DNA from 3 places in the Paenalcaligenes sp. GW821-LYS-B07-1 genome. Region 1 is predicted to be linked to each of the others. Evidence: predicted binding sites of a transcription regulator. Region 1 holds the regulator's gene; each other region holds the start of a gene.
The links. Region 1 encodes HrcA, which represses chaperone genes, less so after heat shock. Its sites were predicted from a motif close to TTAGCACTCNNNNNNNNNGAGTGCTAA; they were not measured.
Positions count from the first base shown of each region.

Region 2: a site for HrcA is predicted at 2,405-2,431, ahead of AC3QL0_RS02685 (co-chaperone GroES). Genes of this name have one in related genera too.
Region 3: a site for HrcA is predicted at 2,969-2,995, ahead of rpoH (RNA polymerase sigma factor RpoH). Genes of this name have one in related genera too.

Region 1 is NZ_CM179516.1:2,524,418-2,528,660, forward strand. Features, by position in the region: gene dnaK (molecular chaperone DnaK) at 1-262, opposite strand, end outside; gene grpE (nucleotide exchange factor GrpE) at 380-943, opposite strand; gene hemH (ferrochelatase) at 1,037-2,092, opposite strand; gene hrcA (heat-inducible transcriptional repressor HrcA) at 2,143-3,156, opposite strand; gene AC3QL0_RS12065 (NAD kinase) at 3,292-4,191, shown strand; gene recN (DNA repair protein RecN) at 4,201-4,243, shown strand, end outside.
Region 2 is NZ_CM179516.1:554,714-558,956, forward strand. Features, by position in the region: gene map (type I methionyl aminopeptidase) at 1-7, opposite strand, end outside; gene AC3QL0_RS02675 (ParD-like family protein) at 4-216, opposite strand; gene groL (chaperonin GroEL) at 366-2,018, opposite strand; gene AC3QL0_RS02685 (co-chaperone GroES) at 2,058-2,345, opposite strand; gene AC3QL0_RS02690 (phosphate acetyltransferase) at 2,750-3,706, shown strand; gene AC3QL0_RS02695 (acetate/propionate family kinase) at 3,708-4,243, shown strand, end outside.
Region 3 is NZ_CM179516.1:3,344,835-3,349,077, reverse strand. Features, by position in the region: gene aspS (aspartate--tRNA ligase) at 1-1,273, shown strand, start outside; gene AC3QL0_RS16100 (endonuclease/exonuclease/phosphatase family protein) at 1,278-2,132, shown strand; gene AC3QL0_RS16095 (glycosyltransferase family 2 protein) at 2,133-2,918, shown strand; gene rpoH (RNA polymerase sigma factor RpoH) at 3,074-3,973, shown strand; gene AC3QL0_RS16085 (SCO family protein) at 4,164-4,243, opposite strand, start outside.

The DNA.
Region 1 (4,243 bases):
ACGAAATATCTTTCTGTACCGCTTTTTCGTCGAATTTACGACCAATCAAACGCTTCACAGCAAACAATGTGTTCTGTGGGTTTGTTACTGCTTGACGCTTAGCAGGTGCACCTACCAGTACTTCACCATCAGGCATGTAAGCAACGATGGAAGGGGTGGTACGAGTACCTTCTGCGTTTTCAATAATTTTGACCTGGTCACCGTCCATTACGGCAACACAACTGTTGGTTGTACCAAGGTCAATACCAATAATCTTGCTCATATTTTTGATTTACCTTGCAAAAATCAGCGTACCCAACTTAGGGATACGACTCAGTTATTACTATGATTTACAGATGGGGACTCGCTAAACATTTTCAAGCCCCCATAACAAAATAATTTAGGCTGGCGCTTGTCCGGAGGACACCATCACCAATGCAGGACGCAATACGCGATCGGCCAATACATAACCTTTTTGCAATGCCATCGCGACAGTACCTTCGGCTTGATCGGAGGGCACTGTAGAAATTGCTTGATGCAGATGCGGGTCGAATTTATCGCCTGCTTGTGGAGCTACTTCTTTAAGCTGATTGCGTGTGAACGCGTTATCCAACTGACGCAGCGTAGTTTCCACGCCTTCACGGAAGGCTTCAATCGTTTGTTCTTCTTGTGCCAGCGCAGCTTCCAAGCTATCACGTACTGGCAACAGGCTCTCGGCAAAGGACTCAGTCCCAAATTTACGTGCCTTAGATACCTCGTCATCCGCACGACGGCGAATGTTTTCCATTTCGGCTTTAGCGCGCAGCAACTGGTCGTAGTACTGGGCTACTTTAGCCTGAGCTTCTTCCAACTGCTGATCCAGTCCAGATTCGACAAGCGATTCTGCTGCCACATCAATGGACTCGTTTTCAGGTTGGTTGTCTTCAGGAATCTGGTTTTCGTTCTGGTCTGTTGATGCAGACATAATGGATCTCCACGGCAAAAAAACATCACTGTTTTCCATATGGGGATCACACACCCCATATTCAAGAGATCCACGGCTATTTTTACATTTAACTTATGAAAGCCAGCCTGCCGCGTGTTCGCGTACCAATTGCGCTAAGCCATCTACCCACTCTTTATCATCGTTCAAACAGGGGATATAGGCGAACTCTTGACCACCTTCTTCCAAGAATGCATCACGGCACATGAGTTTGATTTCTTCCAGTGTTTCCAAGCAATCCGCCAAAAACCCAGGACACACCACATGTACGTTTTTCACACCCTCCTTAGCCCACTGACGCAACAGCGGTTCAGTGTACGGCTCTAACCAACGCTCGGCTCCAAAACGACTTTGGAAGGCAGCTTGTACTGGCACTCCAGTGGCTTCCAGTTCACGGCGTAACGCTGCCGTGGTCAGCATACACTCGCGGTGATATGGATCGCCCTTTTCAGCACAACGACGTGGCAAACCGTGGAAGCTCAGCAGCAAACGTTCTGGTTTGCCCTGCGCTTCCCAATAGGTAGTAATAGATTGTGCTAACGGCTTTATGTACGCAGGATGATCGCAATAACTGCGTATAAAACGTAGCTCGGGTTGGTTACGCATTTTCGCAGCATAACGCGTCACAGCATCTACCGCCGTGGCTGTGGTACTTGCTGCATACTGCGGATACAACGGCACCACCAAGATGCGTTCACAGCCCTGTGCGCGTAATTTATCAACAGCACGTTCTACAGATGGATTTCCATAGCGCATCGCCAGTTCTACTTTGACGTGCTGGCCGGTTGGGTCCAAACGTTGCTGCAACCCATCGGCTTGTCGCTGGCTATACACCAACAGCGGAGCCCCTTCAGACATCCAGATCATTTGGTATTTTTCTACCAGCTTACGTGGTCTGAATGGCAAGATCGCCCCGCGTAAAATCAATTGCCACACAGGTTGTGGAATCTCAATTACACGCGGGTCCGACAAAAACTCTTTGAGGTAACGTCGTATGGATCCGGCATCTGGGTGATCCGGCGTACCCAGATTCATCACCACTATGCCTACTGGCGTAGCAGGACGACTGGCAATGTGCGCATCCAACAAAGATGGATCCGATGGTTCAGGCAAATAGGTAGTTAACAGCATATGTACGCCCTATGCGCCGCACTGAGCCCTCTCAGGCAGCGCCATTCTTATCAATTATTCTGGTTACAGCTCAAGGCATTGGACAATAACTTGGCGGTGATGTCCACGATAGGAATAACCTTGTCGTAAGCCATACGTGAGGGACCAATCACCCCCAAGGTGCCTACCACCTCGCCATCCACACCATAAGGCGCTGTCACCATGGAAACGTCGTCTAAAGGCAACAATGTAGAATCACCACCAATATAAATTTGTACGCCATGCGCATGACTGGAGGCATCCAGCAAATGCAGCAATTCAGTTTTCTTTTCAAACAACTGGAACAAGCGGCGCAAACGACTTAAGTCATCCGTCATTTCACTCACGTCCAAGAGCTTACTCTCACCGAAAATCACCACATCTTCTTCAATGTCGGACTCCGCCGTGCTGGCCGCTACCGCTGCTTGCATCAGCTTAGAAATGTCTACTTGCAAGCTAGACAGCTCGTCTGCCAACGACTCACGCACTACAGAAAACGACTTTCCTGAGAAGTGCTGATTAAAGAAATTACTGGCTTCGGTGAGCTCTTCTTCGCGATACTCTCGTGACATGAACAAAATGCGGTTTTGCACGTCACCGTCGGGCGATACCATGATTAGCAGCACCCTTTTGCCCGAGAGGCGAATGAACTCAATGTGTTTGAAAGTTTGGGCACGGCGCGGCACCATCACCACACCTGCAAATTGCGACAAGTTAGACAACAACGCTGCCGCTGATGACACCGCACGAGCTGGCTCTTCCATAGGCAAACGTAGCTGTAAGGGCTCGATGTGAGGCACCTCGAACTGCGGTACTGCCAAGAGCCTGTCCACAAACATACGGTACCCTTGAGGCGTTGGTATACGCCCCGCCGAGGTATGCGGACTATGAATTAACCCTAGGTCTTCCAAGTCAGCCATCACGTTGCGTATGGTGGCTGGCGACAAGTCAAAAAGCCTAGATAGAGTACGTGACCCAACCGGCTGACCGTCAGCTATGTAACGCTCAATTAATAGCGTCAATAATGCGCTTGATCTATCGTCCAGATATTTTGCCATGCTTATTTCATACACTCACATCAGGATCAAACTGCAGCATCAATGCCCTAAACCCTTACACAATTCTATAATCCAGTAATTCAGATTATCCTATTCCTATTCCATCATAAGGCAATTTACCTCATGCATTTCAAAACGGTCGCCCTCGTGGGTCGCTATCATGACTCGGGACTTGATGCCCCGCTGCGAGCCGTTGCCCACACGCTAAAGCAAGCGGGTTGCTCGGTCATTATAGAAAGCGATACAGCGCACTACACAGGTATACAGGATATCCCCTGTGTCAGTTTTGATGAAATCGGCCAACACGCTGATCTCGCTATCATCGTGGGTGGTGACGGCACGATGCTGGGTGCAGCACGTCAATTGGCGCACAGTGGCGTCCCCTTGATTGGGATTAACCACGGCCGACTAGGTTTCATCACCGACATCCCACTGCCACACGCTCACGAAGCGATCACCAGCGTCATCAACGGCCAGTACGAAACTGAACACCGCAGCCTGCTGGAAGGTCGCATCATACGCGATGGTCAGACACTGGTTTCAGGCATTGCGCTCAATGATATCGTAATTAACCGCGCTGGTCGTGGCGGCATGATCGAGCTGCGTGTAGAGCTGGATGGTGTGTTTATGCACCGCCAACGTGCTGACGGTATTGTCGTAGCCACACCAACCGGCTCCACTGCCTACGCACTGGCCGCTAACGGCCCTATTTTGTATCCCACACTCAATGCCTTCTTACTGGTGCCTGTAGCGCCGCAAACACTGTCTAATCGCCCTGTAGTGGTGCCTGACAGCAGCACCTTGAGTTTGACCATTACAGCGTTAGGCAGAGTTGAATCGGGTGCCAGCGTGCACTTCGACATGCAAGCGTGGTCTGACTGCCAGCCTGGCGACTGCGTAGAGATTCGCCGCGCTCAAAAAACAGTTTGTTTTATTCACCCCACCGGCTACAGTTTCTTTTCTACTTTGCGTCAGAAATTGGACTGGAACCGTATCCCACAACCCAACGACGCCAACGAATAATCCCTGCTTATGCTGCGATCCCTGCATATACGTGATTTTGTCATTGTGGATG
Region 2 (4,243 bases), 1.6 Mb from region 1:
TAATCATAAGGATGTGCTACTTGCCGATTGAGGGTCTACGCCTGCGGCTTGCAGTTCACGAGCGACCAACTCATTGAATGGCACGGTGGGGTTCATTTCGCACAGCATGCCCATTTTGATCCAGAAAGCGGCTTGTGCGTTGATGGATCTGCAGGTGACAGCGCTTGCTTTGCGTAGTTGATCGTGCAGCTCATCGTCAATATTTACTATACCCATATACTACCTATATACGAAACGTATATGAATCATATCATATGGGATGTTTGTGATGTAAAGCAGCAAAGAAAAAACCCTGCAGCAATGCTGCAGGGTTTTTAGAGGGGTTTCACGCTTTTGCTAAGCAAGGCGCGAAGGAGGATGGGGGTTTAGAAGCCGCCCATGCCGCCCATACCACCCATGCCGCCCATGCCGCCCATGTCAGGCATACCTTCTGCCTTGTCATCAGCGATTTCGGCAACAGCAACTTCAGTTGTCAGCAACAGGCTGGCTACGGAAGCAGCATTTTGCAGAGCTGTACGTGTTACTTTGGTTGGATCCAGAACACCAGCAGCTACCAAGTCTGTGTACTCGCCTGTGGAAGCGTTGTAACCGTAGTTACCTTCGCCAGCAGCAACAGCGTTTACTACTACGCTTGGCTCGTCGCCAGCGTTAGCAACGATAGTGCGCAGAGGAGCTTCGATAGCGCGCAGTACCAGTTTGATACCAGCGTCTTGATCCAGGTTGTCGCCTGCCAGTGCAGCAACAGCAGAGCGAGCACGAATCAGAGCTACGCCACCGCCAGGAACGATACCTTCTTCTACCGCAGCGCGAGTGGCGTGCAGAGCATCTTCCACGCGAGCTTTTTTCTCTTTCATTTCTACTTCAGTAGCAGCACCAACGCGGATCACAGCAACACCGCCAGCCAGTTTGGCTACGCGCTCTTGCAGTTTTTCACGATCGTAGTCGGAAGTTGCTTCTTCGATCTGAACGCGGATTTGTTTTACGCGTGCTTCGATGGATGGGCTGTCGCCTGCGCCATCAATGATCGTTGTGTTTTCTTTAGCTACTTCGATGCGTTTGGCTTGACCCAGGTGCTCAAGAGTAGTTGTTTCCAGAGACATACCGGTTTCTTCGGAAATCACGGTACCGCCAGTCAGGATAGCGATGTCTTCCAGCATAGCTTTACGACGGTCGCCGAAGCCAGGAGCTTTAACAGCAACAGTTTTCAGGATACCGCGGATGTTGTTCACAACCAGAGTAGCCAGAGCTTCGCCTTCAACGTCTTCAGCAATGATCAGCAGAGGACGGCTGGATTTAGCAACTTGCTCCAATACTGGCAGCAGGTCACGGATGTTGCTGATTTTCTTGTCGAAGATCAGGATGAAAGGCTCATCCATTGCAGCAACTTGTTTGTCTGGGTTGGTGATGAAGTAAGGAGACAGGTAGCCGCGGTCGAACTGCATACCTTCTACTACGTCCAGTTCGTTTTCCAGGGATTTACCGTCTTCAACAGTAATCACACCTTCTTTACCCACTTTGTCCATTGCGTTAGCAATGATTTCGCCGATGGATGTATCGCTGTTTGCAGAGATAGAACCAACTTGAGCGATTTCTTTGCTAGTTGCGCATGGGCGGGACAGTTTGCGCAGTTCTTCAACTGTTACAGCAACAGCTTTGTCGATACCACGTTTCAGGTCCATTGGGTTGATGCCAGCGGCAACGTATTTCAGACCTTCTTCAACGATGGCTTGAGCCAATACAGTAGCGGTAGTAGTACCGTCACCAGCGTTGTCGGAAGTTTTGGAAGCAACTTCTTTCACCAACTGAGCGCCGATGTTTTCGAATTTGTCTTTCAGCTCGATTTCTTTAGCAACGGAAACACCGTCTTTAGTCACGGTAGGAGCGCCGAAAGAGCGATCCAGAACTACGTTACGGCCTTTAGGGCCCATCGTTGTTTTTACAGCGTTAGCCAGTGTGTTTACGCCGCGTACGATACGTGAACGGGCGTCATCACCAAAAAATACTTGTTTAGCAGCCATTGTATATTCTTCCTAGAATTTGATACGTGAGACGTAGGGTTACTCGATGATCGCGAGAACTTCTTCTTCGCGGATAACCAGCAGCTCTTCGCCGTCTACTTTGACAGCCTGGCCTGCGTATTTGCCGAACAAAATTTTATCGCCGACTTTCAGGTCCAGGGGCTGAACCTTGCCGTCATCTGTGCGTTTGCCGGGGCCTACTGCAACTACTTCACCTTGATCAGGTTTTTCAGCAGCGCTCTCAGGGATAACAATACCGGAGGCAGTGGTGCGCTCGTTGTCCAGACGCTTTACGATCACGCGATCGTTCAGAGGACGTAGTGCCATGGTTGAACTCCTGTTCAAAAAAAGCAAATAAATTTGATAAAAATGGTTCGGGAGAAGTGTTAGCACTCAACCCGAGAGAGTGCTAATAATTATAAGGGCGAAAATTTGTAATTCAAGAGCCTATATACCTAGGGGGTGTAAGTGTTTCTCCTAGGAATTAGTTGTCTTGGATGTTTCACCTAAGCAGCATGACTACATGCGAATTAGGGGATTGCCCTCTACCTCTACGCACCCATTATTTATACATGGGGGTAGTCAGGTCGCTTTCAAGCTGCTGTTACATCTTTAGTGTGCGTAACAGGTGGTAGTGCTTGCGCTGTCACAAGGTAGTCAAAGCCCAAGTATGATGTACTGATAGATATGTTTTTATGTGATTGCTGTTCTGTTTAGGGAGAGTGCAAAGCATGTCCGGGTCCAGTCTTTATGACCAATTTATAACGTTGGCGAAAAATCAGGAAAAACGTGTGTGCGCTGTGGCGCATCCCTGCGATGAAGTTTCTCTGACCGCCGCTTTGGAAGCGCGCGAGCAAGGTTTTTTTGATTTGGTGTTGGTAGGGCCGGAATCCCGCATCAAAGCGGTAGCCAGCGCGCATCAGTTAGACATCTCTGGCGTGCGCATCGTCAATGCAGCGCATAGCCACGAGTCAGCTGAAATAGCAGTACGCGAAGTCATGGCAGGGCGTGCTGAGCTGTTAATGAAAGGCAGCTTGCATACTGATGAATTGATGCACGCAGTATTGGCTACCGATGGCAAAGGCTTACGTACTGAGCGCAGACTCAGCCACGTATTTTTGATGGATGTGCCACGCTATTCTGATTTGCTGTTCATTACGGATGCGGCAATTAATATTCATCCAGATCTCACCACCAAAGCCGATATCGTGCAAAACGCCATTGATCTGCACTACGGTTTAGGGTTGGGGCAGCCGCGTGTGGCGTTGCTGTCAGCGGTAGAGCAAGTGACTGCCAAAATTCCTAGCACCTTAGAAGCCGCAGCGCTGTGCAAAATGGCCGACAGAGGGCAAATTACTGGCGGATTAGTAGATGGGCCGTTGGCCTTGGATAACGCGATTAGCGTGGCAGCGGCTGAAATCAAAGGCATACATTCTCCAGTCGCTGGCAGGGCACAGATTCTGGTCGTGCCTGATCTAGAGGCCGGTAATATGCTGGCGAAAAATCTAAGCTTTATGTCGGGTGCTAAAGCAGCAGGTATTGTGCTGGGTGGGCGTGTGCCTATTATCTTGACCAGTAGGGCAGATAGTGGCGAAACACGTTTGGCATCTTGCGCAGTAGCGTCGGTGTATGCTGCCTATCAGCAAGCGCAACGTGCTGCTGCATTGTTGGCTCAGCAGGAGTCATAGCATGAGCATTGATACCTTATTGGTGGTGAACGCGGGTAGTTCCAGCCTAAAGTTTCATGTGTATGCTCTAGACCAAGAGCAAATTGAAGGGCTACGTTTTTGGTTTGGTGGCCAAGTATCGGGTATTGGTACGCCACGTGCGGTGCTAAAGGTAAAGGATTCTGATGGCAAAGAGCTGATCAACCAGAAGCTCAGCGAAGAAGAAGCGAATAACTTACGGCAAGCACAAGATTTGTTGGCGACATGGCTAGCTACGCAATTAGACAAAGCGCCTGTGGCGGTAGGTCACCGCATCGTGCACGGCGGTGTCAAAATGACAGGTAGTCGAGTGATTGATGATGAGGTGTTGTGGTATTTAGATAGCTTGGCACCACTGGCGCCTTTGCATCAGCACAATAACTTGGCTCCTGTGTCGGTGATTAAAGAGCGTTGGCCAGAGATGCTGCAAGTAGCGTGTGTGGATACGGCGTTTCACTGTTGCCAAAGCACCATGGTGAACCACTACGCATTGCCTGAGAAGTATTATGAGCAAGGCGT
Region 3 (4,243 bases), 820 kb from region 1:
TGACTATTTGGTGCCATCCCGTGTGAACCCAGGTGAGTTCTTTGCTTTGCCGCAGTCACCACAGCTGTTCAAACAGATGTTGATGGTGGCCGGTTTCGATCGCTACTACCAAATCACCAAATGTTTCCGCGACGAAGATTTGCGTGCTGACCGTCAGCCAGAATTCACCCAGATCGACTGCGAAATGTCGTTCATGGACGAGTTCCAAATCCGCGATATTTTCGAAAACATGGTGCGTCATGTGTTCTCCACAGTACAGAAAGTTGAGTTGCCTCAGCCTTTCCCTGTGATGAGCTGGACAGAAGCCATGCAGCGTTTCGGTTCCGATAAGCCAGATATGCGTGTGAAACTGGAGTTCACCGATGTGGCCGACTTGATGCGCGAAGTGTCCTTCAAAGTGTTCTCCGGCCCAGCGAATGATCCTAACTGCCGTGTTGTGGCATTGCGTGTACCTGCTGGTGGTGAAATGCCACGTAGCGAAATAGACGCATACACTAAATTTGTAGGCATCTATGGCGCTAAAGGCTTGGCTTACATCAAAGTAAACGATGTGGCGAACATCCCTGAGGGTCTGCAGTCCCCAATCGTGAAGAACATCGACAACGACGCACTGCGCGCCGTGATGGAACGTACAGGCGCTCAAAACGGCGACTTGATCTTCTTTGGTGCAGACAAAACGTCCGTAGTGAACGATGCTATGGGTGCGCTGCGTATCAAGATTGGCCACAGCGAGCATGGTCGCAAGCATGGCTTGGTTGAAGCAGGCTGGAAACCGCTGTGGGTTGTGGATTTCCCGATGTTCGAGTACGACGAAGAAACCAAGCGTTACTACGCGGCACACCACCCATTCACCAGCCCCAAAGATGGTCACGAAGACTTCTTGGAAACCGATCCCGCCAAAGTGCAGGCCAAAGCCTACGATATGGTATTGAACGGTTGGGAAATGGGCGGTGGTTCGGTACGTATTCACCGTGCTGATGTTCAAAGTAAAGTGTTCTCTGCATTGAACATCAATGCTGAAGAGGCTCGCGAGAAATTCGGCTTCTTGCTGGATGCGCTGCAATACGGTGCGCCTCCACACGGTGGTATTGCCTTTGGTTTGGACCGCATGATCACAATGATGGCTGGTGCAGATTCCATCCGTGACGTGATTGCGTTCCCCAAAACACAGCGTGCTCAGTGTTTGTTGACTCACGCGCCTTCCGGTGTAGACGAGAAGCAGTTGAAAGAGTTGCACATCCGCTTGCGTCCACAGGAAGCTAAGCCCGCCTAAGGCTATGGGAATCATACGAGTCGTTAGCTACAACATTCATAAGGGGCGCACGGCCACAGGTGGTCGTGAGTCCCTAGAAGAGTTGAAGCTAGGGCTGTATGGTCTGGCCCCGGACCTGCTGTTTTTGCAGGAGGTTCAGGGGCGCAACGACCAGCAAGCAACGCTGGACGCGCAGCACGAATCATTGGCTGCGGTATTACGCATGCGTAATGCGTATGGGTGTAATGCGGTGCGAGAATTTACCGATCACGGTAATGCACTGCTCTCCCGATACCCTATTTTGCACCACGAAAATGAAGACATTTCAGATCACCGCTTAGAACAGCGTGGCCTGCTTCATGCTGTGGTGGATATTGAAGGCAGACCGGTGCACTGTATTGTGGTGCATTTGGGTTTGTTTGGTGGTGGTAGAGCGCGTCAGGCGCAGGCCTTGGTGGATAGAATTCACCGCTTAGTGCCCGATGATGAACCTCTACTTATCGCTGGGGATTTCAACGACTGGAACAATAAGCTAGCCCCTATTTTCGTGAAGCAACTAGGCTTGTACGAAGTGTTTTCGTTTGCCTCTATGGTGAAGGGGCGTACTGGGCCAGGCTTCAAGCTGCGACAGCCTATGAATTGGCTGCGAGGCTGGTCCAAACAAGAAGGCAGCGAGATACACACACCGCAATTGGGTGTGGGCGGTAATGCCCGCCTGACCTTGCCACCGCGCACTTTTCCAGCTGCATTCCCTTTCTTGAGATTAGACCGTATTTATCAGCGCGGCTTTGCCGTGCGTACAGCGAAAGTGCTGCAGGGTTTGCCTTGGAAGCAAATCTCAGACCACGCTCCTATACTGACAGAATTGGAACTTCCTTAAATGGCTGAGGACATTTACGCCCACATTACGCCAGTCATCATTGTAAAAAATGGGGCTGCGCATGTGCGCCGTACCATTGGTGCGTTGAAGCCATTTAGGCAAGTGGTGGTGTATGACAATGGCTCTACAGACGATACCTTGAGTTTGCTGAGTGAGTATCCCAACGTGAAAGTGGTGCAAGGCAGCTTTATGGGCTTTGGCCCTACAAAGAATGCGGCAGCGTCACACGCAGAAACCGACTGGATTCTGTCGTTGGACATTGATGAGCAGGTGAATCAGAAGTTGCTGGATGCATTGGCAGATTGGCCCCTAGAAGAAGAAAGCAAAGTAGGGGAAGTGCTGCGCAATAATTACTTTTGTGGCAAGCATATACGCACTAACGGTTGGGGCAAAGACTGGTTATGCCGCTTGTATAACCGTCGCCAGCATCGTTTCACCGACAGTCAGGTACATGAAAAAGTGAAGCTGGACGGTCGTAGCCAAGTGGTGCGATTAAAAGGCGGGCTAGAACACGAGGCAGTGACTGACGTAGGTCAGCTTTTGGTCAAAACGCAATACTACTCAGAGCTGTATGCCAATTCCGAACGAGCACGGTTGTATACCTTTCCCGTGGTGGTGTTTAAAGCGGCATTCCGTTTTTTTAGATCGTATTTCTTGCAGTTGGGCATATTGTCAGGCTCGCGCGGCATGATGATTGCTGTGGGCGAAGCGACAGGCGTTTTCTTCCGCTACAGCAAAGTGTATCAGCGCAAGAAATTTACACAGAAATCTGATAAAAACACGTAAAAATACGGAACTTTCTGCGTATTTTGACCTCTTATTATGTGTTTCCTTATTTAGCACTCAGTGTGCTAGAGTGCTAGAATAATAACGGCTTATGCAGAAACTTTGTTATCACTCTGTGGCTTTCACAGAACGATAACCTTGATACAGGATTATTCATGACCCACACATCGCAATCTTTGGCTCTCGCGCCTGCCACCCAGTTGGCTGCTGCCGTATCCAATCCCGGCGCGTTGGGTACGTTAGAGGCCTATATTTCCGCTGTGAATGCTCAGCCTGTGCTGACTCAAGAAGAGGAAGTGGCCCTCGGCCAGCGTCTACAAAAAGAAAGTGATCTTGACGCTGCTCGTCAATTGATCATGTCCCATTTACGTCTGGTGGTGTCTATTTCACGCCAGTACCTAGGTTATGGCCTGCCGCAGGCTGACCTGATCCAAGAAGGCAATATTGGCCTGATGAAAGCAGTAAAACGGTTTGACCCAGACCGTGGTGTGCGTCTGGTTTCGTTTGCTGTGCATTGGATCAAAGCTGAAATCCACGAGTATGTGGTGCGCAATTGGCGCTTGGTAAAAATCGCCACTACCAAGGCGCAACGCAAACTGTTTTTTAACCTGCGTCGTATGCGCCCAGAAGATGGGCAAACGCTGAATCCTGCGGAAATTGATGATATCGCACGTGAATTGAATGTGCGTCCGCAAGATGTGAGCGAGATGGAAATACGCCTGACAGGTGGCGAATTGGCATTGGAGTCCTCTATGGATGACGATGACGAGGGTTTTGCACCTATTAGCTATTTGTCAGATGAAGGTGCGTTTGAACCTACCCAAGTATTGGCAGAGCGTGCCGCTCAGTCGTTGCAAGGCGAAGGCTTGGAAAGCGCGTTAGAAAAACTAGACCCACGTTCTCGTCGCATTATTGAGGCTCGTTGGTTGCAAGACGACCAATCTTCTACGCTACATGAGTTGGCTGCCGAGTTTGGTGTATCAGCAGAACGTATTCGTCAGATTGAAGTAGCAGCGATGAAAAAAATGCGCACCTACCTGCAGGTGGCAGCGTAACAATCATTTACATAAAAAATTCGTCAGAGAGAGAACTAATAGGAAGAACAGTCATCAAAGTAGTATCTGCAGCGTTATTCATATCCCTGTGTGGCGCTGCGTGCATCTACTTCGGCTTCTCCTCTTCCCCCTCTCTGATAGAAGTAGATGCTTTAAGGACACCTGCCCAGGTGTCCTTTTTTTATGTGCGTTAAGTAGGGTTAGACTTCAGTAGCAACCATAAATCGTGCTGTATATCTTCAGCGCTGGCGTCTCCGCGCATTAAAACCC